Linked DNA regions of Collimonas fungivorans Ter331. The protein of the gene in region 1 binds, or shares a complex with, the protein of each later gene. Links are inferred from orthologs where the notes say so. Each region holds a gene or a part of one and is shown on either strand. Other genes may lie near its edges.

The links.
Region 2: the proteins of nusB (region 1) and rpsJ are in contact, whole or in part, in a solved structure (PDB 3D3B), measured with the Escherichia coli proteins. The link is inferred for Collimonas fungivorans Ter331 from one-to-one orthologs.

Annotation. Positions count from the first base shown.
Region 1 is NC_015856.1:4,000,330-4,016,755, reverse strand. Bases 8,018-10,727 are described here. They hold nusB (transcription antitermination factor NusB), read left to right. Parts: upstream 8,018-8,992; coding sequence 8,993-9,463; downstream 9,464-10,727. Other genes in these bases: CFU_RS17850 (pyridoxal phosphate-dependent aminotransferase), read left to right, coding at 9,576-10,727; ribH (6,7-dimethyl-8-ribityllumazine synthase), read left to right, coding at 8,435-8,920; ribBA (bifunctional 3,4-dihydroxy-2-butanone-4-phosphate synthase/GTP cyclohydrolase II), read left to right, coding at 8,018-8,336. Also shown: translational GTPase TypA, read left to right, coding at 1-107; CFU_RS17885 (aspartate aminotransferase family protein), read right to left, coding at 207-1,550; CFU_RS17880 (M35 family metallo-endopeptidase), read left to right, coding at 1,803-2,870; CFU_RS23430 (PAAR domain-containing protein), read left to right, coding at 3,198-4,463; CFU_RS24605 (hypothetical protein), read left to right, coding at 4,467-4,964; CFU_RS24600 (hypothetical protein), read right to left, coding at 5,178-5,516; tRNA dihydrouridine(20/20a) synthase DusA, read left to right, coding at 6,004-6,969; more of ribBA, read left to right, coding at 7,224-8,017; more of CFU_RS17850, read left to right, coding at 10,728-10,754; CFU_RS17845 (fumarylacetoacetate hydrolase family protein), read left to right, coding at 10,825-11,520; maiA (maleylacetoacetate isomerase), read left to right, coding at 11,531-12,193; CFU_RS17835 (FMN-binding glutamate synthase family protein), read right to left, coding at 12,246-13,862; CFU_RS17830 (CsbD family protein), read left to right, coding at 14,148-14,357; CFU_RS17825 (hypothetical protein), read left to right, coding at 14,416-14,967; CFU_RS17820 (BON domain-containing protein), read left to right, coding at 15,059-15,325; CFU_RS17815 (response regulator), read left to right, coding at 15,519-16,151; CFU_RS17810 (response regulator), read left to right, coding at 16,345-16,426. UniProt on the Escherichia coli protein: Part of the processive rRNA transcription and antitermination complex (rrnTAC). The complex forms an RNA-chaperone ring around the RNA exit tunnel of RNA polymerase (RNAP).
Region 2 is NC_015856.1:506,067-516,431, forward strand. Bases 1-2,894 are described here. They hold rpsJ (30S ribosomal protein S10), read left to right. Parts: upstream 1-1,235; coding sequence 1,236-1,553; downstream 1,554-2,894. Other genes in these bases: tuf (elongation factor Tu), read left to right, coding at 1-1,136; rplC (50S ribosomal protein L3), read left to right, coding at 1,803-2,459; rplD (50S ribosomal protein L4), read left to right, coding at 2,463-2,894. In the rest of the region: more of rplD, read left to right, coding at 2,895-3,083; rplW (50S ribosomal protein L23), read left to right, coding at 3,080-3,394; rplB (50S ribosomal protein L2), read left to right, coding at 3,394-4,221; rpsS (30S ribosomal protein S19), read left to right, coding at 4,232-4,507; rplV (50S ribosomal protein L22), read left to right, coding at 4,514-4,846; rpsC (30S ribosomal protein S3), read left to right, coding at 4,856-5,698; rplP (50S ribosomal protein L16), read left to right, coding at 5,701-6,120; rpmC (50S ribosomal protein L29), read left to right, coding at 6,133-6,324; rpsQ (30S ribosomal protein S17), read left to right, coding at 6,324-6,596; rplN (50S ribosomal protein L14), read left to right, coding at 6,823-7,191; rplX (50S ribosomal protein L24), read left to right, coding at 7,201-7,515; rplE (50S ribosomal protein L5), read left to right, coding at 7,522-8,061; rpsN (30S ribosomal protein S14), read left to right, coding at 8,069-8,374; rpsH (30S ribosomal protein S8), read left to right, coding at 8,389-8,784; rplF (50S ribosomal protein L6), read left to right, coding at 8,795-9,328; and more genes. UniProt on the Escherichia coli protein: Involved in the binding of tRNA to the ribosomes. Part of the processive rRNA transcription and antitermination complex (rrnTAC). The complex forms an RNA-chaperone ring around the RNA exit tunnel of RNA polymerase (RNAP).

The DNA.
Region 1 (16,426 bases):
AATTCATCGACGACGACGAACTGGTTGAAGTCACGCCGAAGAGCATCCGCCTGCGCAAGCGTTACCTGAAGGAACATGAGCGTAAAAAGGCTTCGCGCGACGCGTAAGCTGTCGAGTGAACCGGGCCTTCGGGCTCCGCCACTAAAAACCCGCCGGTGCACGCCCTTGTCCAGGGCACGCACCGGCGGGTTTTTTACTTTCCGGGTTCAGGCCACTGTCGAGCTCGCCGCATGCTGTTCCTTCAGCACATCGCCGATTGCCGTAAACAATTGGTCGATCTGTCCCGGTTCGATAATCAGCGGCGGCGACAGGGCGATGATGTCGCCGGTGGTGCGGATCAGCACGCCTTTCTCCCAGAAGCATTTCAAGAAGGCATCGAAGGCGCGCGCGCCCGGCTTGCCGGCGACAGGCTCCAGTTCAATTCCGCACACCAGTCCCAGATTGCGCACGTCCTTGACGAAAGGCAGGCCTTTCAGGCTATGCGCGGCCTGTTCGAAATACGGCGCTGTCGCAGCCGCGCGGTCGAACAGGTTTTCGCTCTTGTAGACCGCCATCGTGGCGATCGCCGCTGCCGCTGCCAGCGGGTGGCCGGTATAGGTATAGCCATGGAAGAATTCAATAGCGTTTTCGCCGGCGGCGCTCATGAAGGCGTCGTGGATATCCTGGCGCACGATCACCGCGCCCATCGGCACGCTGGCGTTGGTCAAGCCTTTGGCGCAACAGATCATGTCAGGCATCACGCCGAAGTAGTCTGCCGCGAATGGCGCGCCGAGGCGGCCGAAGCCGGTGATCACTTCATCGAAAATCAGCAGGATGCCGTACTTGTCGCAGACCGCGCGCAGCTTTTGCAGGTAACCCTTGGGCGGCAGGATCACACCGGTCGAACCCTGCACCGGTTCGACGATCAGCGCCGCCACCGTGGCCGGATCGTGCAGCGCCAGCAAGCGTTGTTCAAACTCGTCGGCGATCTCGGCGCCATGCTCCGGCAAGCCGTGTGAAAACGCATTGCGCGCGATATCCAGCGGATGGCGCAAATGGTCGACGCCGGCCAGCGTCGGACCGAAATGCTTGCGGTTGCCGGCGATGCCGCCCACCGCAATGCCGCCGAAGCCGACCCCGTGGTAACCGCGCTCGCGGCCAATCAAACGCGTGCGCAAGCCGTCGCCGCGCACGCGATGGTATGCCAGCGCGATCTTCAGCGCAGTATCGACCGATTCCGAACCGTCGTTGCAAAAGAACACGCGGTTCAGTCCCTCCGGCGCGATCGCCGCCAGCGCGCTGGCTGCTTCGAAGGCCAGCGGATGGCCCATCTGGAACACCGGTGCAAAGTCCATCTTGGCCGCCTGCTGCTGGATCGCCTCGACGATCTTCGGATGGCAGTGGCCGGCGTTGGTGCACCACAGGCCGGCGGTGCCGTCGAGGATCTGGCGGCCGTCGTCGGTCGTGTAATGCATGCCGGAAGCGGCGACCAGCAAGCGCGGCTTGCTCTTGAACTGGCGGTTGGCGGTGAACGGCATCCAGAAATGGTCGGTATTCAGGGTGGTCGGCATGGCGTCTCCTTGGCGGCGGTTGGCGGATTTCAGGCTCTTGCCGATGATGGTAGTACGTTTGGAGCCGCTTCGCATATAAACGCGGTTTTCTCCGATAAGGTCGCGGCACCCTGTCAACTTTGACAGGATTCCGCATGGAAATGTGCGTGCTAGCATAAATTTCCCTATGCCCATAAGGCAGGGGCTCATTTAACTCTACAAGAGGAGTGATCCATGCACAGTTTTCGAAAATGGTTGGCAGGCGTTACATGTGTGGCAGCAATCGCTGTCAGCGGCTCGGCTTATGCAGCGCGGGCCGATATCGAAGTGACCTTGCAGGAGGCCAGTGCGAAAGGCGCGGCGGGCTCCGGCAAGGTGCTCTACACCATCACCAACACCAGCGCCGCGCCCTTGCATGTGCTGAACTGGGAAACGCCATTGAACGGCGTCAGCGGCGACCTGTTCAGCGTCGCCCTGGGCGGTCAGCCGGTGCGTTATGTGGGACGCCTGGTGAAACGCAAACCGGCTACCGACAAGGATTACATCACGCTCAAGCCGAACGAAAGCCGTGTGGTTGAAGTAGACCTCAGCGCCTACTACGAGATGTATCGCGCCGGCCAATACGTGATCAAGTACAAGCGCAGCGCCGACACCCTGGTGCGCGAAGCCGGTAACGCCGTCGCCGCCAAGGCCAGCGGCGCTGCTGCTTCTGCTCCGGCCGTCACGCTGGAAACCAATGCGATCCCGCTGTCGGTCGACGGCGGTCCTGCGCCATCGTCCAAGCTGGCTTCTTCCGACCTGCTGGGCGCAATCAATGGCGCTGCAGCGGCATCCACTACCTTCGCCAGCTGCAGCAACAGCCAGAAAACCGCGTTGACCACAGCCCGCGCCGACGCTACTTCGATAGCTACCAACGCCAAGAGCTACCTGAATGCAAACAACACCGGCAGCCGCTACACCTGGTGGTTCGGCGCGGTCACCAGCGGCCGTTATACAACGGTCACCAGCCACTACACCAACATCAGCAGCGTACTCGGCAACCAGGCGTATAAATTCGACTGCAGCTGCACCGAGTCCGATACTTACGCTTATGTCTATCCAGACCAGCCGTACACGGTTTACCTGTGCGGCGCCTACTGGAATGCACCGGCCAACGGCACCGATTCCAAGGCAGGCACACTGGTCCATGAAACCAGCCACTTCACCGTGGTGGCCGGCACCAGCGACCATGTGTACGGCCAGACCGGCGCGCACAACCTGGCTGTCAGCAATCCGACCAATGCCGTCGACAACGCCGACAACCACGAATACTTCGCTGAAAATACACCTGCACGGCAGTAAAGGCAGGAGCCGGGCGAGATGCGGCGTCGCGCATCTCGTCTAGCTTGAACCAGACCCAGCACGGCTCAGGGGCTGTGCTCGGCATTTTTGTTTGTGGTGCAAGTTTGTGGAATCTGCCTCGATGGCGTTGATGTCGCAGGTTTAGGGCAGGGTCTTTGGCGAAGGCCGACTTGCCGATAAGCTACGGTCTTTCGCCGAATTTGCGCGAATCAGAATACCCTCGTTTCCTGATTGTTTCCCTATTGCTTCGGCGACCGCCAGCAAATTTACTTGCAATATAGTTAATCTTCTGCAAAGATGGCTCCGAAGCAATTTTAAGGGCTATCTATGACAATGCGGAAAATTGTCGTTGTGGGCGACAAGACGACTACTAGCGGCGTAATTCTGCCGAACGCGAATTCAACTTTTTCAGTTGGCGATGTTGGTCACAAGGTCGCACTAATCGGGGGACAGGCAACCTGCTTAGCCTGTAAAGGCGTTGGGACCATTGCCAAGGCTGGCGGGCCACGCCGAATGAACTTTATGGGAGAAGTAGCCCTGGAAAACGACATCGTGATTTGCGGCTGTCCCGTCCCTCCGAAGCTCATATCAAATCTCCACCAAACAATGACCTACGACGACCAAGCAGAGTCTCAAGGTGTAGTGCCTCCTCCAACCGCTACCTCTGCCGCCAGCATGCCCATGGCCGACGATCAACTAGTGGCTCAAACGAAACGCTATGACGAGCAGATTAAGTTCCTGCTCGGTTCAGGAACGGCCCTGGCTGGCGCGGCTTACACATTGACGCTTGATGACGGCAGTACGGTTAGCGGAACAACTGATGCCGATGGTAGAACCGAGCGGATCACAACGACCGAACCGCGCACGATCACTCAGGCTAACTTGCTGCCCAATGTGGCATTTTGTTGCGCCCGACAGGCTGAAAATTCTGAAGGCGGCGGCGAAGGTGGTATCGACGTCGAATTGAGTGGCGTCAAAACAAACGCGAGCGCCCTTGGCTCATCAGTGATAGAACACAAAGTGGAAGAAAAAGTCAGGCCATTGACACCAGGCGAGATCGATTTGGCCAAGAAGGTATTCGGTACCTCGGTGGATTACTCTAAGATCAAGGTCCACAACGGGGCTTACATGGTGGGCGCTGGCTCCAATGCAATGACGCCTAATGGAGAAATGTATTTTCCAAGTGACTATTATCAAGCTGATTTTTCAATCAACGACGATTCTGATCGGATATGGTTCATTCATGAAATGACACATGTCTGGCAATATCAACTGGGTTACAGCGTTAAATGGGGTGGGATTAAAATTCAACTCAAAGGCGGGTATAAATACAACCCTGGTCAAACAGTGGCTCGCGCCTATAAATATGATCCCACTGCGGACTTCGGCAAAACTATGTCTGATTTCAATATGGAACAGCAAGGGGATTTGGTCTCGCACTATTTTGATGCTATATATCTATCAGGAGAGGGATACGCACCGCACTGGCAACGTGTTCAAATTTTGCCATTCCTTCAAAGTGTCCTTGCCGAATTTATACGCAATCCATCGGATACCTCGTTGTTGCCGAAAACAACTCATATTGAGGACTGAAAAATGTCTTTTCGCAATTTTCTGCAACTGCAAATTGCTTGTATTTTGCTTGTCGTTGGCACTGCTACGTCAGGCCAATCGAGCGCAATGTCTAGCGGCTATGATGCACCAGCACAAGTAATTTTGAAGGACGGTGTTCCATGTTTTTTTGCGACGATAGCCGGCGACGACAAAGTTTCGCAATATAAATCGTTTGAAGTAAGAGTAAATCGCGGTGAAAAGGTATGGCACATTTACGATGACCGCGGACTTGCACCGATGCCGTCCAGTGTTGAGCAATGCATCAAGTATGGCGATAATTGGCCTACGGGAAAGGTGCTAAAAGAAGCATCTCCCTTGAAATATGCAGTCCCTTATCGCGCTGATATCGGAACAAAGTACCTTTTTCGCGTTGCATTTTGCCTGTCAAAAAATACAAGCGGACAGTCACTACTTACTAAGTGGGCTAAGGATGGCGATCATTGCACAGATGTGCCATTAAACGAAACCAACAAGCCTTAGCGGTAGATGACAGTGGAAAAAAGAGCCTGTCCAAATATTGCCAGGTGCGCTATGGCACTGACGACATCAAACGCTGCTACGAATTGTTTCTTGCCAGCCGGGTGTGAAGAATCATGTACGACCTAGATATCAATTGCCAATTGCTGTGGAAAACGCAGTAACTAAAATCGGCCACCATTTTTGACATATCTCCAGCTAATGCGTTTTACAGAATTACTGCTTCCCCGACATTGCTGCACCTAATCTCTTTTTCGCAGCAGAAACCTGCTTTTTTGCGCGGTCAAATTCGTGTTCAGCAACTGTGATTTCATCAATGCATGCGGCGATACGGGAATTTGGTAACCAACTGGCGACGGTCGCAACTTGCTCGATATTCGCACTTACGATGTCAGTTCTATGGCCTTCCAATATTGAGATACGATGCTTGCATGACGCTCCCATGGTGCCCGCAGAGCATGTACATGCTGCAAATAGGCCGTCTTCATCACGAATAAAAGTTACTTCGTAGGGCACTTCCGCTGATCCCTGAACCGAGAATTGAATTGTCTCCATAGAGCTCCCCTTATATTATCGATGATGACATTTTACTATTTGCAGTTCGTTGTAATGATAAATTTATGGGCGCGGGTAAACGGAAGAGGCAGCTAAGGACGTCAAATGTCGATAATGCTTATCTGATTTAACGTAAATGCCTGAAGATTATTAATTTTTTTGTAGTGCCATCTTGGAGTTCTCAGGATTCTCCGCCGATGGTGCTGCATATTTAGGCATCGGATATCCGCTTGCTATAATGTGGGTTGCCTGCATCTCTACTGCCGACGCCCACAATTGAGCATCTCTTTTTAGCTTGTACCCTCCATGAGCCGCTTTTTAGTAGAGTTAATGTAGCCATGTGTGCAATTTGTGTGTGTCAAACGATGTACAGAATATGTACCAATTATTAACCCCGTATGCATATCGTGTACACAAAGTGTGCAAATAGAAGTAAATGAGTACTAAAAATCCTTTAATAAACAAGCGCTTAGTATCTGTCGCGCCGATGATGGACTGGACCGACCGCCACTGCCGCGTGTTCCACCGCCAGATCACCCGGCATACCTGGCTCTACACTGAAATGGTGACCACCGGCGCCTTGCTGCACGGGGATGTGCCGCGCCACCTCGATTTCAGCGACGTGGAGCATCCGGTCGCCCTGCAGCTGGGCGGTAGCGAGTCGGCCGACCTGGCCAAGAGCGCCAAGCTGGGCCAGGAATGGGGTTACGACGAGATTAACCTGAATTGCGGCTGCCCGTCCGAACGGGTGCAGAAGGGTGCGTTCGGCGCCTGTCTGATGGCGGAGGCCGAGCTGGTGGCCGATTGCGTCAAGGCGATGCGCGATGCGGTGAGCATCGATGTTACCGTCAAGCACCGGATCGGCATCGACAAGACCGAATCCTATGAATTTGTCCGCGATTTTGTCGGCACCGTGGCGCAAGCCGGTTGCCAGACCTTCATCGTGCATGCCCGGAATGCCATCCTGAAGGGGCTCAGTCCCAAGGAAAACCGTGAAATCCCGCCGCTCAAGTACGAATATGCCTACCAGCTGGCGCGCGATTTTCCGGAGCTGGAAATCATCATCAACGGCGCCATCAAGACTACCGAAGAAATCGATTTCCACCTGCAGTATGTCGACGGCGTGATGCTGGGCCGCGAGGCTTATCACAATCCTTACCTGATGGCCGATTTCGATTCCCGCTATTACGGCGCCGCCGATGCCGCACCGAAGACGCGCGCCGAGGTGATCGAAGCCATGCTGCCTTATATCCGCCAGCAGCTGGCGCTGCACGGGCACGACGGCAAGGGCTTGCGCCTCAACAGCATCACCCGCCACATGCTGGGCCTGATGGCCGGCGTGCCAGGCGCCAAATCGTTCCGGCAGGCGCTGTCGGACTCCAAAAGGCTGGCCCTGGGCGATCCTCGGTTGCTGACAGATGCATTGGCAAACATGCAACCATTGGCGGCCTAAACCAGTCTGGATGCCGACGATCGCGGGTTTTGGCCGGCTCTTGGCATAAAACAGCGGCAAACTGGTGTCCGTAAAACATTTTCAGTCTGCTAAATCCTTTAAAATAGCGACCTCTGGTTTATGTTTGCTTTACCTGGCCTGCTCAGCCGCAGCCATGGGCGCGTAAACCGCAACCTTCATAGCAAGATTTATAGCAAAGCCGGACCAGGCTGCCCACAAGGCGGCCTCCGTGCCGGTTATCTCCAAGGCGAAACATGTCAATTGCAACAACAGAGGAAATCATTGCTGAACTCCGTGCCGGGCGCATGGTGATTCTGGTGGATGAGGAAGACCGCGAAAACGAGGGCGACCTGGTGCTCGCCGCCGATTTTGTGACGCCGGAAGCCATCAATTTCATGGTGAAATATGCGCGCGGCCTGGTCTGCCTGACCTTGACCGAAGAACGTTGCGACCAGCTCAACCTGGGCATGATGACCAGCCGCAACGGCACCGCCTACGGCACCAATTTCACGGTATCGATCGAAGCCGCCGAAGGCGTCACCACCGGCATCTCCGCGGCTGACCGCGCCCGCACCATCCAGGTAGCGGTGGCGCCTGGCGCCAAGGCTGGCGATATCGTGCAGCCTGGCCATATCTTCCCGATCAAGGCACGCAAGGGCGGTGTGCTGATGCGCGCCGGCCATACCGAAGCCGGTTGCGACCTGACCGAAATGGCGGGCCTGACGCCGGCCGCGGTGATCTGCGAAATCCTCAAGGAAGACGGCACCATGGCGCGCCTGCCGGACCTGCTGGAATTCTCCAAGGAACACGGCCTCAAGGTCGGCACCATCGCCGACCTGATCCATTACCGCGGCCAGCATGAAAGCATCGTCGAGCGCCTGGCCGAACGCACTACCCATACTGCCCAAGGCACGTTCAAGACCATCGCCTATCGCGACACGCCAAGCGGCGGCGCCCACCTGGCCCTGCTGCACGGCACGCCGGCGCCGGATGTGGAAACCCTGGTGCGCGTGCACCAGCCGGTATCGATCCTGGATTTGCTGGAAACCGAAGCCACCAACCATTCCTGGAACATGGCGTCGGCGCTGGCCGCCATCTCCGCTTCGCCGTGCGGCGTGGTGGTATTGCTCAATTGCGAAGAATCGGCCGACCAGATTTTCGCCAAGTTCGCCGCGCTGGAAGCCGCCTGCAGCGGCGTCAAGCCGCCGCCGCCGCGGGTCGACCTGCGGACTTACGGCATCGGCGCACAGATCCTGAAGGACCTCGGCGTCGGCAAGATGAAATTGCTGGCCAGTCCGCGCAAGATGCCGTCGATGACAGGTTACGACCTGGAAGTCACCGGCTACCAGAACAAGCCGAATGCCTGAAGAGCAGGGCCGTAGCAGTGGTTGTTGCAACGTGTTCCCGTAACGTTTTTTTGTAAATCATCAGTAGATAAGCGCCAGGTGCGCATAAGAGGAAAGCCATGACTGTCGGAATTTACGAAACCAATCTGGATGGTGCAGATTTGCGCATCGGTATTGTGCAAGCCCGCTTCAACGAAGATGTCTGCCACGGGTTGATCTCGGCCTGCCTGGCGGAGCTGAAGCACCTGGGCGTGGCGGATGAAGACATCCTGCACGTCACCGTGCCCGGCGCGCTGGAAATCCCGCTGGCGCTGCAGAAGATGGCGGAAACCATGCAGTTCGACGCGCTGATCGCGATCGGCGCCGTGATCCGCGGCGAGACTTACCATTTCGAGCTGGTCTCGAATGAATCCGGCGCCGGCATCACACGCGTCGGCCTCGATGCCGGCATCCCGATTGCGAACGCCGTGCTGACCACCGAGAACGACGAGCAGGCAGAAGCGCGGATGGAAGAGAAGGGCACCGACGCCGCGCGGGTGGCGGTCGAAATGGCCAACCTGGCGATCGCCTTGGAAGAGCTGGCGGAAGCCACCAGCGAAGAATAAGATGTTGTGCCAGGCTGGGCGCCGCCGGCGCCGGCCGTGTATTTTTGTATGTGAACGATAGCTGGAAAAATTATGACTAATAAAACTTTGCACGCCAATCCGAGCAAGAGCCGCACGCCACGTCACCGCGCGCGCGAATTCGCGTTGCAGGGCCTGTACCAATGGCTGTTGAACAATGAAGACGTGACAGCGATCAGCGAAAACATCCGCCAGGCGCACGGTTTCGACAAGGCCGACGCCGAGCATTTCAACTCGCTGCTGTACGGTGCGATCAAGGACGCGGTCCCATTGCGCGCCGGCCTGGAGCCGCTGATCGACCGCAAGATCAGCGAACTGTCGCCGGTCGAGCATGCGGCTTTGCTGATCGGCGCTTTCGAGCTGCAGAACCACGTTGAAATTCCTTATCGCGTGGTGATCAACGAAGCGGTCGAACTGACCAAATCGTTCGGCGGCATCGATGGCCACAAATATGTGAACGGCGTGCTGGACAAGTTTGCCGCCAAGACGCGCGCCACGGAAATCGGCGCCGGCAAGAAAGCCTGATCCAGCAATCAATGTAGGCGGAGCCGCGGATGCCGCGTCAGCGCATCGCTTCCGGTTCCGTGTTTCAGGCGAGGCGCCAGCGAGTGGCGCCACGCCATTCGGAAGAGCATCCATGACATTCTCGCAACTGGCTTCCCGCCTTGACAACATCGCACCCTTCCATGTGATGGAGCTGGCAAAAATGGCTGCGGCGCTGGAACGGCAAGGCCGCCACATTATCCACATGGGTATCGGCGAACCTGATTTCACCGCGGCACCGCTGGTGATCGAAGCCGCCGCCAAGGCCATGGCCGACGGCAAGATGCAATACACCTCTGCCACCGGCTTGCCGGCGTTGCGGGAAGCGATTTCGGCCCATTACCGCCGGGTATTCGGCCTCGATATCGCACCCGGCCGCATCGTCGTCACCGCCGGCGCTTCGGCCGCCTTGCTGCTGGCTTGCGCCGCACTGGTGGAGAAGGGCAGCGAAGTGCTGATGCCGGATCCGTCCTATCCTTGCAACCGCCACTTCGTCGCGGCTTTCGACGGCCAGGCGAAAATGATCGCCAGCGGCCCGGAGCAGCGCTTCCAGCTGTCCGACCGGATGGTGCAGGAGCACTGGGGCGAACATACGCGCGGCGTGCTGCTGGCGTCGCCGTCGAACCCCACAGGCACTTCGATCCTGCACAGCGAGCTGGCCAAGATCATCGCTACCGTGCGCGGCAAGGGCGGCTATTCCATCGTCGATGAAATCTACCAGGGCCTGAGCTACGAAGGCGAGCCGTTTTCGGCGCTGTCGCTGGGCGACGACATCATCGTCATCAACAGCTTCTCCAAATACTTCAACATGACCGGCTGGCGTCTCGGCTGGATGGTGCTGCCGGAATCGCTGGTGGCGCCTATCGAAAAACTCGCGCAGAACTTGTTCATCTGCCCCTCGGCGATTGCCCAGCACGCAGCGCTGGCTTGCTTCGAGCCTGCTTCGCTGGCCCTGTACGAAGAGCGCAGGAGCGAATTCAAGCGCCGCCGCGATTACCTGGTGCCGGCGCTGGTCGAACTGGGTTTCAAGGTGCCGGTGCTGCCGGACGGCGCGTTTTATGTATATGCGGATTGCAGCGGGCTGCTTAAGGAAGGCGACGACGCCGACAAGTTCGTCAAGGAAGCCTTGAACCAGGCCGGCGTCAGCATGGTTTCCGGCCTCGACTTCGGCCCGTACACCGCGCAGCATTACATTCGCCTGTCGTATGCCACCTCGATGGAGAACCTGCAAGAAGCAGTGCGTCGCCTGGGGCAGTTTCTCGGCAAGAGTTAAATATCAACAGACCCTGAGTTCAGACATTGTTTGCTGCCGGCATGACGGCGGTATTGAAAAAGGAGCTTCCATGCAATTCGTTTTTCCTCCCAAGCCGGCAGCAGCCGTCCCCATAGCCGGCAGCGATCAATTGTTTCCGGTGCACCGGATTTATTGCGTCGGCCGCAATTATGCCGAACACGCCAAGGAAATGGGCAGCAGCGGCCGTGAAGCGCCGTTCTTCTTCATGAAGCCTGCCGATGCGGTGCTGCCGGTCGCCCACGGCAGCATAGGCGAGATGCCTTATCCACCGATGACGCAGGACCTGCATCACGAAATCGAACTGGTGGTGGCTTTATCCACCGGCGGCAAGAATATCCCGGCAGCGGAAGCGGTCAAGCACATCTGGGGCTACGCCGTCGGGCTCGACATGACGCGCCGCGATTTGCAGGGCGAGGCCAAGAAACTGGGGCGTCCATGGTGCACCGGCAAGGGCTTTGATTATTCGGCGCCGATTTCACCGATCCATCCGGTCGGCGCCACTGGCGTCATCGAGCAAGGCGATATCCACCTGGATGTAAACGGCACGTTGCGCCAGAAAGGCGATATCAAGCAGATGATCTGGAACATCGCCGAGACCATAGAGCAACTGTCCGCCTACTTTGAACTGCAGGCCGGCGACCTGATTTTTACCGGCACCCCGGCCGGCGTTGCGGCTGTCGGCAAGGGCGACCTGCTGGAAGGCTCGGTAGCCGGCGTCGGCGATCTGCGCGTACGCCTGGTCTGAGCAGATACCGATGAAACTGTATAGTTATTTCCGCAGCTCCGCCTCTTACCGGGTACGGATCGCCTTGAACCTGAAAGGCATGTCCTACGATACCGTTCCCGTGCATCTGCTGAAACATGGCGGCGAACAGCTGAGCCAGATGTACCGGACCTTGAACAGCGACGGCCTGGTGCCGACCATGGTCGACGACGATGCGGTCGACGGCCAGGCGGTGCTGACGCAGTCGCTGGCAATCCTGGAGTACCTGGAAGAAATCCATCCGGCGCCGGCATTGCTGCCGGCGGCTGCGCTGGACCGGGCATTCGTACGCAGCATAGCCTTGTCGATTGCCTGCGATATCCACCCGCTGAACAACTTGCGTGTATTGCGTTACCTGGTGCACGAACTGAAAATCGATGAAAACGCCAAGAATGCCTGGTACCGGCATTGGTGCGAAAGCGGCCTGGCGGCGCTCGAAGTAACGCTGGCCCGCGATGGCCGGCCCGGCAAATTCTGCTTCGGCGACACGCCGACGCTGGCCGACTGCTGCCTGGTGCCGCAGATTTTCAATGCGCAGCGCCTGAAATGCGATCTGTCGGCGATGCCGACCGTGATGGGCATCTACCAGAACTGCCAGGAACTGGATGCCTTTATCAAGGCGGCGCCGCAGAACCAGCCGGATGCCGAGGCCTGAACCAGCGCCAGAAAACAAAAAAGCCAGGGTTACGAACAACCCTGGCTTTTTTTTATCCGACGCTGGCCTGGATCGGCGCTGCAGGATGAAAACTTTCTGCGCGCGAGATCGGCCAGTATTTTTCGAATACCGGGTAGCGGTATTTCTGGTTCAGCAAATCCCCCGGCTGCAGATAATGCAGCAAGTCAGACATCAGCTTCACCTCATGGTCCGAGGTGCGGCGCACGATGTGATGCGCGCGTAGCGCAGAAGCATGCGGCAGGCCGGCGGCTTGCACCAGTTCCTGCAGCGCATGCAACGTGCTTTCGTGGAACCGGTACACGCGCTCGGCCTTGTCCGGCACCACCAGCGCTTTCTGGCGGCCGACATCCTGGGTGGCGACGCCGGTAGGGCAGCGGTCGGTATGGCAACTCTGCGACTGGATGCAACCGAGCGAAAACATGAAACCGCGCGCCGAGTTGCACCAGTCGGCGCCGATCGCCAGCGTGCGCGCCAGGTCGAAGGCGGTGATCACCTTGCCGCTGGCGCCGATCTTGATGCGGTCGCGCAGCCCGGCGCCGAGCAGGGTGTTATGCACCAGCAGCAAACCCTCCTGCAAAGGCATGCCGACATGGTCGACAAACTCCAGCGGCGCCGCGCCGGTGCCGCCTTCGGAACCGTCGACCACGATGAAGTCCGGCAGGATGCCGGTCTGCAGCATGGCTTTGACGATGCCGAAAAATTCCCAGGGATGGCCGACGCACAGCTTGAATCCGACCGGCTTGTCGCCCGACAGCGTGCGCAGTTTCTGGATGAATTCCAGCAAGCCGATAGGATTGGTAAACGAAGAGTGAGTGGCCGGCGAGATGCAGTCGACGCCCATCGGCACGCCGCGCGTGGCCGATATCTCCGGCGTGATCTTGGCCGCCGGCAGCACGCCGCCGTGGCCAGGTTTGGCGCCCTGCGATAGCTTGACCGTGATCATCTTGACTTGCGGCGTAGTGGCTTGCGCCACGAATTTTTCTTCGTTGAAGCTGCCGTCGCCGTTGCGGCAGCCGAAATAGCCGGAGGCGATCTGCCATAGCAGGTCGCCGCCGAATTCTCGATGGTAGGGCGAGATCGAGCCTTCGCCGGTATCGTGTGCGAAGCCGCCTTTCTTGGCGCCGCGGTTGAGCGCGCGGATCGCATTGGCCGACAGTGCGCCGAAGCTCATCGCCGAAACATTGAAGACCGACATTGAATACGGCTGCGCCCGTTCGGCGCCGACCGTGACGCGGAAATCGTGGCTGGCGATGATGGTCGGCGCCAGCGAGTGGCCGACCCATTCATAGCCGCGCAGCTTGACGTCCAGCTCGGTGCCGAACGGCCGGCTGTCGACTTCGCCCTTGGCGCGCTGGTAGACCAGGCTGCGTTCCTTGCGGGTAAACGGCGCGCCGTCGTTGTCGCTCTCGAAGAAATACTGGCGCATCTCGGGGCGGATCATTTCAAACAGGAAGCGGAAATGTCCCATCAGCGGATAGTTGCGCAGGATCGCGTGGCTGCGCTGGTTCATGTCCCAGATGCCGAGTCCGGTCAGCAGGGCAGGGAGCAGCGCCCACCACCATCCCATCTTGCCGGCCGCGGCGCCGGCGGCAAGCAGCAAAGTCAGCAACAGCACTGCCCAGAAACTTAGATAACGACTGACTCTCATGATTCCTTCCTTTTAAGGTTGCCGCTGGCATGGCGGTTCGCTGGTGGAAAACCGCATCGGGCAGTAGCAGGCTGACAATTTTACACATTGGCGGTCGATTTCGTGCGAGCGGCGCTTCCTTTTGTCCTACAAGGACATCGGTCCCTGTCCTATAGCGCCGCATGGGAGGGCTGGTTAGTATGGATTCACCGATGCAAGGGTAGCAACGCCGACCGGGCGCATCGCTCTGCGGACCACCCTGGCATAAATCGATAACGCACATTGACAACCATCAAGGAGTACACAATGAACTGGGACACTATTCAAGGCAACTGGAAACAATTCAAGGGCAACGTCAAGGAGCAGTGGGGCAAGCTGACCGACGACGACCTGGACAGGATCGCCGGCAAGCGCGACCAGCTGGCAGGGCGCATCCAGGAAGCCTACGGGATCGAGAAGGATGAAGTTGAAAAACAGATCCGCGAGTTCGAAAAGCGCCAGAAGGACCAGTTCTGAAGGCTTTTTTCACCATGATTGGGCAATGACATTCATCAGTCGAAGAAAGGACATTGACATGACTATCAACAAAATCCTCGCGACCATGCTGATCGGCGTTGCCGGCTTCAGCGGCACCTCGCTGGCCTTGGCGGCCGACAGCGCCAAAGCCAGCTACAAGGCGGCGGAAGATGCGGCCGACGCTACCTACAAGGCCGACAAGGCAAAATGCGACGAGCTCAGCGGCAACGGCAAGGATGTTTGCCTCAAGCAAGCCAAGGCCACCCGTGAGCATACCAAGCAAGACGCAAAGGCCGAGTATAAAAACACGCCAAAGGCCGTGGCAGGCGCGCGTAAATCCGAAGCCGACGCCGACTATGCGGTAGCCAAGGAAAAATGCGATGCGCTGGCAGGTAACGCCAAGGATGTCTGCGTCAAGCAGGCCAAGGCAGACCAGACCAATGCCGTAGCCAACGCCAACACCCAGAAAGATGTGTCCAAGGCCAAGGCCGACGCCCGGGAAGAACGGGCAGATGCGCGCTACAAGGTAGCCATGGCCAAGTGCGATGCGCTGGCAGGCGCCGCCAAGGATGATTGTGTTGCCGCAGCCAAGGCAGACGCTGGTAAATAACAAGCGAGCTAGATTGGCCCCACCATTTTAAGGAGAACTATCCGTGACCACTTTTTATAAACGCTTTTCGGCATTTTTCTTCGCACTCTGCATGGTGTCCCTGGTCGGCTGCGCTGCGACCTCGACGCAGGAAGGCACCGGCGGTTATGTGGATGACGCTGTCATCACGACCAAGGTCAAGGCTGAAATCTTCAACGAGCCAAGCTTGAAATCGGCTGAAATCAATGTCGAGACGTTCAAGGGCGTGGTGCAGCTGAGCGGCTTCGTGGCGCAGCGGGATGACGCCGCCAGGGCTGCCGCAGTGGCGGCCGGGGTCAAGGGCGTGAAATCGGTGAAAAACAATATCTTGCTGAAATAGGTTGTGCCTGTCCGCCGGCGTGAGCCAGAATGGGAAGCGTCCGGCGGACAGGAATTCCGGGTGAAGTGCAAGGTAAGGTATTGAACAGATGCAGGAAACGGATATACACTGAATTTATAGCATTTACATTGACGGCAGTCGGATTGCGTCACACGCTGGCCGGATAACTTATCTGATTGCGACGGTTGAATAGATGATAAAAATTTTGGTGGTTGACGACCATGCGGTAGTCCGTGCCGGCGTCCAGTATTTTATTGCCGACATCCCGGAGATGGAAATCACCGGGGAAGCCGCCAATGCGCAGGAAGCGATCCGGCTGATCCGTTCGCAGGATTATGACATCGTGCTGCTCGACATCGCAATGCCGGACAAGAGCGGAGTGGAAGTGTTGAAACAGATCAAGCGCGAGAAGCCGCTACTGCCGGTGCTGATCTTGAGCATGCATCCGGAGAGCCGTTACGCGGTGCAGGTGCTGCGCAGCGGCGCTGACGGTTATGTGCAGAAAGAGGCGCTGGCGATAGAATTGGTGAAAGCAATCGAGACCGTACTGCAAGGCCACAAGTACATCAGCTATGCAGTGGCCGAACTGTTGACGGCGGACCCCGCCAGCAATGAAAACACGCCGCTGCATGAAACACTGTCAGCGCGCGAATACGAGATTTTTTATAAATTGAGCCAGGGCGAAGGGGTAACCAAGATTGCCGAGGAGCTTTGTCTCAGCGTAAAGACCATTAGTACTTATCGTACCCGCGTACTGCAGAAAATGAGCATGGCCAGCAACGCGGACATTATTTATTATGCGATCAAGAACAACCTGATCGATTAGAGGATGCGATCGTGCCGTATGCAAGGAATGCCAGTTGCCCTCCGGCCTGGCGCAATGCATGAATTGAAGCGAGGGGTGTTGCAAGCTAGTCGCCAAAAAAATGGACCATACAACAACCTCCGATATTGCCAAATCCGGCGCCACGCCGTTGCGGATTTTTCTGGTGGAAGATTCAGCGGCTGTCAGGAATTTGATGATTGATACCTTGAGCGAAATTCCCGGTGTGGTATTTGCCGGGTTTGCCGAGGGGGAAGGCGATGCATTGAAAAAAATCG
Region 2 (10,365 bases), 3.5 Mb from region 1 along the record:
TCGACCACGGCAAGACCACGCTGACAGCAGCGATCGCGACAGTATTGTCGAAGAAATTTGGCGGCGAAGCCAAAGCGTACGATCAGATTGACGCAGCGCCAGAAGAAAAAGCGCGCGGCATCACGATCAACACTGCACACGTTGAATACGAAACTGCAAACCGCCACTACGCCCACGTTGACTGCCCAGGCCATGCTGACTATGTGAAAAACATGATCACCGGCGCGGCCCAGATGGACGGTGCGATCCTGGTGTGTTCGGCAGCTGACGGCCCAATGCCACAGACCCGTGAACACATCCTGTTGTCGCGTCAAGTTGGCGTGCCATACATCATCGTGTTCCTGAACAAAGCGGACATGGTCGACGACGAAGAGTTGCTCGAGCTGGTTGAAATGGAAGTGCGCGAGCTGTTGACCAAGTATGATTTCCCAGGCGACGACCTGCCAATCATCAAGGGTTCGGCCAAGCTGGCCCTGGAAGGCGACACTGGCCCATTGGGCGAGCAAGCGATCATGGCTCTGGCTGAAGCGCTGGATACTTACATCCCGACACCGGAACGTGCTGTTGACGGCGCCTTCCTGCTGCCAGTGGAAGACGTGTTCTCGATCTCCGGCCGCGGTACTGTGGTGACCGGCCGTATCGAGCGCGGTATCGTCAAGGTTGGCGAGGCCCTGCAAATCATCGGTATCCGTGACACGCAAGATACAACCTGTACTGGCGTTGAAATGTTCCGCAAGCTGCTGGACCAAGGCCAAGCCGGCGACAACGTTGGTGTGTTGCTGCGCGGTACCAAGCGTGAAGACGTAGAGCGGGGCCAAGTGTTGGCCAAGCCGAACTCGATCAAGCCGCACAAGCATTTCACTGGCGAGATCTATGTTCTGTCGAAAGACGAAGGCGGCCGCCATACACCGTTCTTCAACAACTATCGTCCACAGTTCTACTTCCGTACTACGGACGTGACTGGTTCGATCGAGTTGCCAAAGGACAAAGAAATGGTCATGCCAGGCGATAACGTGTCGATCACAGTGATGCTGATCAACCCGATCGCGATGGAAGAAGGTCTGCGTTTCGCGATCCGCGAAGGTGGCCGTACTGTTGGTGCAGGTGTTGTTGCCAAGATCCTGCCTGACGCGTAATAGGTAGTGCAATAGGCAGGCCGCTTCGGCGGTTTGCTGTCAATGTAACAATATGCCGTGGGTGATAGTCATCCACGGTTCGTTCTTTAAAGGAAAATCATGTCCGCTGCTAACCAAAAAATCCGCATCCGCCTGAAGGCGTTCGATTACAAGCTGATCGACCAGTCCGCACAGGAAATCGTTGATACAGCCAAGCGTACCGGCGCGGTTGTCAAGGGCCCGGTGCCTCTGCCGACACGTATCCAGCGTTTTGACGTATTGCGTTCGCCGCACGTCAACAAGACATCGCGCGATCAGTTCGAAATCCGTACGCACCAACGCCTGATGGACATCGTTGACCCAACCGACAAGACTGTCGATGCGTTGATGAAGCTGGACCTGCCAGCTGGCGTAGACGTAGAAATCAAGCTGCAATAATTCGTCATTCCCCAGGGTGGGCACGCAGTGCCCGCCTCCGGGACCCGGATTATTCGGTTGTGTTGTAAATAAGGTGTAGCCGGCGAATGTTTGACATACCACGACAAAGATGGTCTTGCAAATAAAAATTTACCCGGTTATACTGATCGGCTTCGGTGCAATTGCGGCGGTTTTCGTCTAGCAATTGCACTCATTTTAGTTGTACAAACATCAGCCCCGCCCAATCGTAGGCGGGAATGGAGAAAAACAATGAGCTTAGGCCTTGTTGGTCGCAAGGTTGGTATGATGCGCATCTTCACGGAAGATGGGGATTCAATCCCAGTAACCGTGTTGGACGTGTCGAACAACCGCGTGACCCAAATCAAAACGCCTGAAACAGACGGTTATACCGCTGTTCAAGTTGCATTCGGTTCGCGTCGCGCTTCACGCGTGACTAAAGCCGCCGCTGGTCACTACGCCAAAGCTGGCGTCGAGGCTGGTACCATCCTCAGAGAATTCCGCATTGATTCAACCAAGGCTTCCGAGCTGAAGGCCGGCGAAGTTATCGCTGCCAGCCTGTTCGAAGTCGGTCAAAAGGTTGACGTTCAAGGTGTCTCGATCGGTAAGGGTTACGCTGGTACCATCAAGCGTCACAACTTTGCATCCGGTCGTGCCAGCCACGGTAACTCCCGTTCGCATAATGTTCCAGGTTCCATCGGTATGGCGCAGGATCCAGGTCGCGTTTTCCCTGGTAAGCGCATGACCGGTCACATGGGTGACGTTACTGTAACCACGCAAAACCTCGAAATCGCACGTGTTGACGCTGAGCGCCAACTGCTGCTGGTCAAGGGCGCGGTTCCAGGTGCGAAGAACGGCCAAGTCGTGGTCAGCCCTGCGATCAAAATCAAAGCTAAGAAGGGAGCCTAATTCATGGAACTCAAGCTCCTGAATGACCAAGGTCAAGCTGCTTCGAACGTTGCTGCTCCGGATACCATTTTCGGCCGCGACTACAACGAAGCCCTGATTCACCAGGTCGTAGTTGCTTACCAGGCTAACGCTCGCAGCGGTAACCGTAAGCAAAAAGACCGTGAAGAAGTTCATCACACGACTAAAAAGCCATGGCGCCAAAAGGGTACTGGCCGCGCTCGTGCCGGTATGTCGTCTTCGCCACTGTGGCGCGGCGGTGGTCGGATTTTCCCGAACTCGCCTGATGAAAACTTCACGCACAAAGTAAACAAGAAGATGTATCGCGCAGGTCTCTGCTCGATTCTGTCGCAGTTGGCACGCGAAGGTCGTCTGTCGGTCGTCGAGAATTTCTCGGTCGAAGCGCCAAAGACCAAATTGCTGTCACAAAAGCTGAAGACCATGGGTCTGGATTCCGTGTTGGTGATTACCGACAACCTGGAAGAAAACCTGTTGTTGGCGTCGCGCAACCTGCCAGGTTTCCTGGTATGCGAGCCGCGTCACGCTGATCCAGTATCGCTTGTGTTCTACAAGAAGATCCTGATCACCAAGCTGGCTTTGGCGAAGATTGAGGAGATGCTGGCATGAACGCAATTAAACATAGCGAAGAACGCTTGATGAAAGTGTTGCTGGCGCCGGTGATTTCCGAAAAGGCAACGATGGTTGCGGAGAAAAACGAGCAAGTCGTTTTCCGTATCGCACCAGACGCTACCAAGCTGGAAGTCAAGGCTGCTGTCGAACTGCTCTTCAAAGTTCAAGTTGAGTCGGTACAAGTTGCCAATCGTCTGGGTAAGCAAAAGCGTAGCGGCAAGTCCATGGGCCGCCGCAACCATACCCGTCGCGCATTCGTATGCTTGAAGCCGGGTCAAGAGATCAACTTCACCGAGGAGGCTAAATAATGGCACTCGTTAAAGTTAAACCAACCTCGCCGGGCCGCCGTGGCATGGTCAAGGTCGTTAATCCCGACCTGTACAAAGGCCGTCCATTTGCTGCCCTGATCGAGAAGAAGTCGAAAACAGCTGGTCGTAACAACAACGGTCATATCACTACTCGCCACATCGGCGGTGGTCATAAGCAACATTACCGCTTGATCGACTTCAAGCGCACCAAGGATGGCATTCCTGCGAAAGTGGAACGTATCGAATACGATCCAAACCGCACTGCGAATATCGCCCTGTTGTGCTACGCCGACGGCGAACGTCACTACATCATCGCCACTAAGGGCATGGCTGTAGGCGACCAGGTAATGAGCGGCTCGGAAGCGCCGATCAAATCCGGCAACTGCCTGCCAATCCGCAACATTCCGGTTGGCACGATTCTGCATTGCGTCGAAATGCTGCCAGGTAAGGGTGCCCAGATGGCCCGTACCGCCGGCGCCGGCGTTGTGCTGATGGCTCGTGAAGGTACTTACGCTCAGATTCGTTTGCGTTCCGGTGAAGTTCGCCGCGTGCACATCGAATGCCGCGCTACCGTAGGTGAAGTCGGCAATGCCGAACACAGCCTGCGCAAGATCGGTAAAGCGGGTGCGATGCGTTGGCGTGGTGTTCGTCCTACCGTTCGCGGTGTGGTCATGAACCCGGTCGACCATCCTCACGGTGGTGGTGAAGGCAAGACCGCAGCTGGTCGTCATCCAGTTTCGCCATGGGGTCAACAGACTAAGGGTAAGAAGACACGCAGCAACAAGCGTACTACTTCCATGATCGTCTCGCGCCGTGGCAAGAAATAAGGGGTAACACATGACACGTTCATTGAAAAAAGGGCCGTTCTGCGACGCCCACCTGGTGAAAAAAGTTGAAACTGCGCAAGCGGTCAAAGACAAAAAGCCAATCAAGACTTGGTCCCGTCGCTCGACCATCATGCCGGATTTTATCGGTCTGACGATTGCTGTGCATAACGGCAAACAACACGTCCCGGTATATGTGTCCGAGAACATGGTTGGTCACAAGCTCGGCGAATTCGCGCTGACCCGTACGTTCAAGGGTCATGCTGCTGATAAGAAGGCTAAGAAATAAGGTCCGATGATGGAAACTAAAGCTACCCTCCGCGGCGTGCGCCTGTCGGCCCAAAAGGGCCGTCTGGTCGCCGACCTGATTCGCGGCAAAAAAATTGATCAAGCACTTAACATCCTGGCCTTCAGCCCGAAAAAAGGTGCAGCTATCATCAAGCGTGTTCTGGAATCCGCAATTGCGAATGCCGAACACAATGACGGTGCTGATATCGACGAGCTGAAAGTCACGACGATATATGTGGAAAAAGGTTCGGTCCTCAAGCGCTTCACAGCGCGTGCTAAAGGCCGTGGCGATCGTATCTCGAAGCAATCCTGTCACATTTACGTGACTGTCGGAAACTAAGGAGTCACGATGGGACAGAAGATTCATCCAACCGGTTTTCGCCTTGCGGTTACACGTAACTGGGGATCCCGCTGGTATGCAGGCAATAGCAATTTTGCCCAAATGCTTGGCGAAGATCTGAAAGTACGTGCTTTCCTCAAGAAAAAACTGAAGAACGCATCGGTCGGCCGCGTTGTTATCGAGCGTCCTGCAAAGAACGCACGCATCACGATTTACAGCTCGCGCCCTGGTGTTGTTATCGGTAAAAAAGGCGAGGACATCGAAGTACTGAAGTCCGCGCTGACCAAGCTGATGGGTGTGCCGGTTCACGTTAATATCGAAGAAATTCGTAAACCTGAAATCGACGCACAACTGATCGCTGATTCGATCGCGCAACAGCTCGAAAAACGCATCATGTTCCGCCGCGCGATGAAACGTGCGATGCAGAACGCAATGCGTCTGGGCGCGCAAGGGATCAAGATCATGTCGTCCGGTCGTTTGAACGGTATCGAAATCGCACGTACCGAATGGTACCGCGAAGGTCGCGTACCGCTTCACACACTGCGCGCTGACATCGACTACGGTTTCGGCGAAGCTGAAACCACATACGGCATTATCGGCATCAAAGTCTGGGTTTACAAGGGCGATCGTCTGGCTAACGGCGATGCGCCGGTAATCGACGTACCTAACGACGATGACAAGAAACGCCGTGGTCCACGTCGTGATGATGGCAAACCAGCTGGTCGTCCACGTGCTAAAACTACAACGGCAGGTCCAGGAGCGCCAGCTGCGCGTCCAGCCCGTGCCAAGAAGCCGGATGGCGCTGCTGAAGGTGTTGCTGTTGCTGCGCCGGCTGAGAAAGCAGGAGAATAATCATGCTGCAACCAGCACGCAGAAAATATCGTAAAGAGCAAAAGGGCCGCAACAAAGGCATTTCGCATTCGCGCGGCACTGCCGTGTCGTTCGGCGAATTTGGCTTGAAGGCGATTGGCCGCGGTCGTATCACCGCGCGCCAGATTGAAGCAGCTCGTCGCGCAATGACCCGTCATATCAAACGGGGTGGTCGTATCTGGATTCGCATTTTCCCGGATAAGCCAATTTCGCAAAAGCCTGCCGAAGTCCGTATGGGTAACGGTAAAGGTAATCCCGAGTACTACGTGGCTGAAATTCAGCCAGGTAAAATGCTGTACGAGATGGATGGCGTCGATGAAACTCTGGCGCGTGAGGCATTCCGTTTGGCTGCAGCTAAATTGCCATTGTTGACCACGTTCGTCGTGCGTCAAATTGGCCAATAATTGGAGTTAAACATGAAAGCATCTGAACTCCGCGACAAAGATCAAGCGGCCTTGACGAAAGAGCTGAACGAATTGCTGAAGGCGCAGTTTAGCCTTCGCATGCAAATCGCAACTCAGCAATTGAGCAATACGTCGCAATTGAAGAAAGTTCGTCGCGATATAGCACGGGTCAAGACCGTCATCAATTCGAAGGGCGCCCTGTAATGAACGATCAAGTGAAACAAGCGCTCAAGCGCACGCTGGTTGGTAAAGTTGTGTCCGATAAAATGGACAAGACTGTTACCGTCCTGATCGAACGCCACGTCAAGCATCCTCTGTATGGCAAAATCATTGTGCGTACCAACAAGTACCATGCACATGACGAAACCAACCAGGCCAAGGAAGGCGACGTAGTCGAGATCCAAGAAGGACGTCCAATCTCCAAGACTAAAGCTTGGAGCGTGACACGTGTGGTACAAGTGGCACAAGTCCTGTAAGTAATTGTTGCGAGCCAAGCATTTTGATGTAATAATGCTTGGCTTCGCTCCTGTTGGCTTCCGACAAGAGCGAAAAGGGTAGCAAACAGCGCCCTGCAGCATCTAGCAAGAAGTTTTGGAAGTCGTCCACCTAAGCAGTGCGCTCAGCAGAGTTGCCCTGACAGGACCAAGACTGACCGTAAATCCGCATCGTGCGGCAGCGAGTTAAGTTGGGAAAGAAAATATTATGATTCAAACGGAAAGCCGGCTCGAAGTAGCCGACAACACTGGTGCACGCGAAGTTATGTGCATCAAAGTTCTGGGTGGTTCCAAGCGTCGCTATGCCAGCATTGGTGATGTGATCAAGGTTACCGTCAAAGTGGCAGCGCCACGTGGTCGCGTCAAAAAAGGCGAGATCTATAACGCCGTTGTCGTGCGGACCGCTAAAGGCGTTCGCCGTCAAGATGGTTCGCTGGTCAAGTTCGATGGCAATGCAGCAGTGCTGCTGAACGCGAAGCTTGAGCCAATTGGTACGCGTATTTTTGGACCAGTCACTCGTGAACTGCGCACTGAGCGCTTCATGAAGATTGTGTCGCTCGCGCCTGAAGTGCTGTAAGGAGTCGAGATGGATAAGATTCGGAAAAGCGACGAAGTAATCGTCCTGACTGGTAAAGACAAGGGCAAGCGCGGTGTTGTAAAGCAACGCGTTGATGCTAACCATGTTGTCGTAGAAGGCGTCAACGTTGCTAAAAAAGCAACCAAGCCAAACCCGATGACTGGTGTAACTGGTGGCATCATTGACAAGTTGATGCCAATTCACGTGTCAAATGTTGCGTTGTTCAACGCTGCAACTGGCAAGGCAGATCGCGTTGGTTTTAAAGATGTGGACGGCAAGAAAGTCCGCGTTTTCAAGTCCAGCGGCGAAGTTGTTAAGGTTTAAGAGATCATGGCCCGTCTCCAAGAATTCTATAAAGATAAAGTCGTTACCGACCTGACAGCGAAATACGCTTACAAGTCCGTAATGGAAGTGCCGCGCATCCTGAAGATCACCCTGAACATGGGTCTGTCGGAAGCGATCGCGGATAAGAAGATCATTGAACACGCTGTTGGCGATTTGACCAAGATTGCAGGTCAGAAGCCAGTCGTGACCAAGGCACGGAAGGCTATCGCGGGTTTCAAGATCCGTGAAGGCTATCCAATCGGTTGCATGGTTACACTGCGTGGCGCTCAGATGTACGAGTTCCTGGATCGCCTGATCACTGTCGCGCTGCCGCGCGTTCGTGATTTCCGTGGCGTTTCCGGTCGCGCATTTGACGGTCGTGGTAACTACAATATCGGTGTGAAAGAGCAGATCATTTTCCCCGAAATTGAGTACGACAAGATTGATGTGTTGCGTGGTATGAATATCAGTATCACGACGACTGCAAAGACCGACGACGAAGCAAAATCGCTTCTCGCCGCATTTAAATTTCCGTTCAGAAACTGAGGTTGCCATGGCAAAACTGGCACTGATTAACCGTGAACAAAAGCGCGCTGACCTGGTAAAGAAATACGCCGGCAAGCGTGCCGAGTTAAAGGCAATCATTGATGACCAATCGAAGTCGGAAGAAGAGCGCTACGAAGCTCGCTTGAAATTGCAAGCGCTGCCACGTAACTCGGCTCCGACCCGTCAACGTAATCGTTGCTCCCTGACTGGTCGTCCACGTGGCACTTTCCGCAAGTTCGGTCTGGGCCGTATTAAGCTCCGTGAAATCGCCATGCGTGGCGAAATTCCGGGTATGACTAAAGCAAGCTGGTAATAGGAGAATATGCAATGAGTATGAGCGATCCTATCGCCGATATGCTGACCCGTATCCGCAATGCGCAAGTAGTTCACAAGACAACCGTGGCAATGCCATCGTCGAAGGTCAAGATTGCGATTGCCAACGTCCTCAAGGACGAGGGTTACATTGAAGATTTCGCTGTCGCTGAAGAAGGCGGCAAAGCGGAACTCAAAATCGGTTTGAAGTATTACGCCGGCCGTCCTGTTATCGAACGTCTTGATCGCGTATCCCGTCCAGGGCTGCGGATCTACAAGGGCAAAGATGACATCCCTAACGTGATGAACGGCTTAGGTGTGGCAATTATTTCGACACCTGCGGGTGTCATGACGGACCGCAAAGCGCGCGCAACCGGTGTCGGTGGCGAAGTTATTTGCTACGTCGCCTAAGGAGTGCAACATGTCTCGTGTAGGTAAAATGCCGATTGCACTGCCAACTGGCGCGGAAGCGACCATTACAGCAGCGCAGATCACAGTTAAGGGCCCATTGGGCTCGCTTTCCCAGGCTTTGAATGGCCTGGTAAAAATCGAAAACAACAACGGCACGCTGAATTTCGCTGCCGCTGACGACAGCCGCGAAGCCAATGCGATGTCAGGCACCTTGCGTGCTCTGGTCAACAACATGGTCAATGGCGTAACCAAGGGTTTCGAAAAGAAGCTGAACCTGGTTGGCGTGGGTTTTCGTGCGCAAGCACAAGGTGACAAGTTGAATCTGTCGCTCGGTTTCTCGCATCCGGTGGTTCACCAAATGCCGCAAGGCGTGACAGTGGCAACCCCGACGCAAACCGAGATCCTGATCAAGGGTATCGACAAGCAACGTGTTGGTCAGGTTGCTGCAGAAGTTCGTGCTTACCGCGAACCTGAGCCGTATAAGGGCAAGGGCGTTCGTTACTCGGACGAAGTGGTAATCCTTAAAGAAACCAAGAAGAAGTAATAGGGGTTGACGATGGATAAGAAACAATCACGTCTGCGCCGCTCACGCCAAACGCGTGCCAAGATCGCAGAGTTAAAGGTGAACCGCCTGGCAGTGCATCGTACCAATTTGCACATTTACGCCAGCATCATCGGCCCTGACGCTAAAGTGCTGGCTTCGGCCTCCACACTGGAAGCTGAAGTACGTGCAGAACTGGCCGGCAAGTCCGGTGCAGGCGGCAATACAGCAGCTGCATCGCTGGTTGGCAAGCGCGTTGCTGAGAAGGCACTGAAAGCAGGAGTTACCGAAGTTGCGTTTGATCGCTCCGGTTTCCGTTACCACGGCCGCGTCAAGGTGCTGGCAGATGCCGCCCGTGAAGCCGGTCTGAAGTTCTAAGGAAGAATCGTCATGGCAAAAATGCAATCGAAAATGCAAAGCGATAAGCCGGATGATGGCATGCGCGAAAAAATGATCGCGGTCAACCGTGTGACCAAAGTGGTCAAGGGTGGTCGTATCATGGGTTTCGCAGCATTGGCTGTTGTTGGTGATGGCGATGGCCGTATCGGCATGGGCAAGGGCAAATCGAAAGAAGTGCCAGTTGCAGTGCAGAAGGCTATGGAAGAAGCCCGTCGCAAGATGATCAAGGTAACGCTGAAGAACGGTACATTGCAACACGCAATCTCCGGCAAGCATGGCGCCTCATCGGTGCTGATGTTGCCAGCAAAAGACGGTACTGGCGTCATCGCCGGCGGTCCAATGCGCGCGATCTTTGAAGTACTGGGCGTGACGAACGTTGTGGCCAAGTCCACAGGTTCCACCAATCCGTACAACATGGTTCGTGCTACTTTGAACGGCTTGTCAAAGATGAACACGCCATCGGAAATTGCTGCCAAGCGCGGCAAGTCCGTTGAAGAAATTCTGGGCTAAGGTGATCAAAATGACAAAGACTGTAAAAGTACAATTGATCAAGGGTTTGATCGGCACGCGCGAAACTCATCGCGCGACAGTACGCGGCCTGGGCCTGCGTCGTGTGAATTCGGTTTCCGAATTGCAAGACA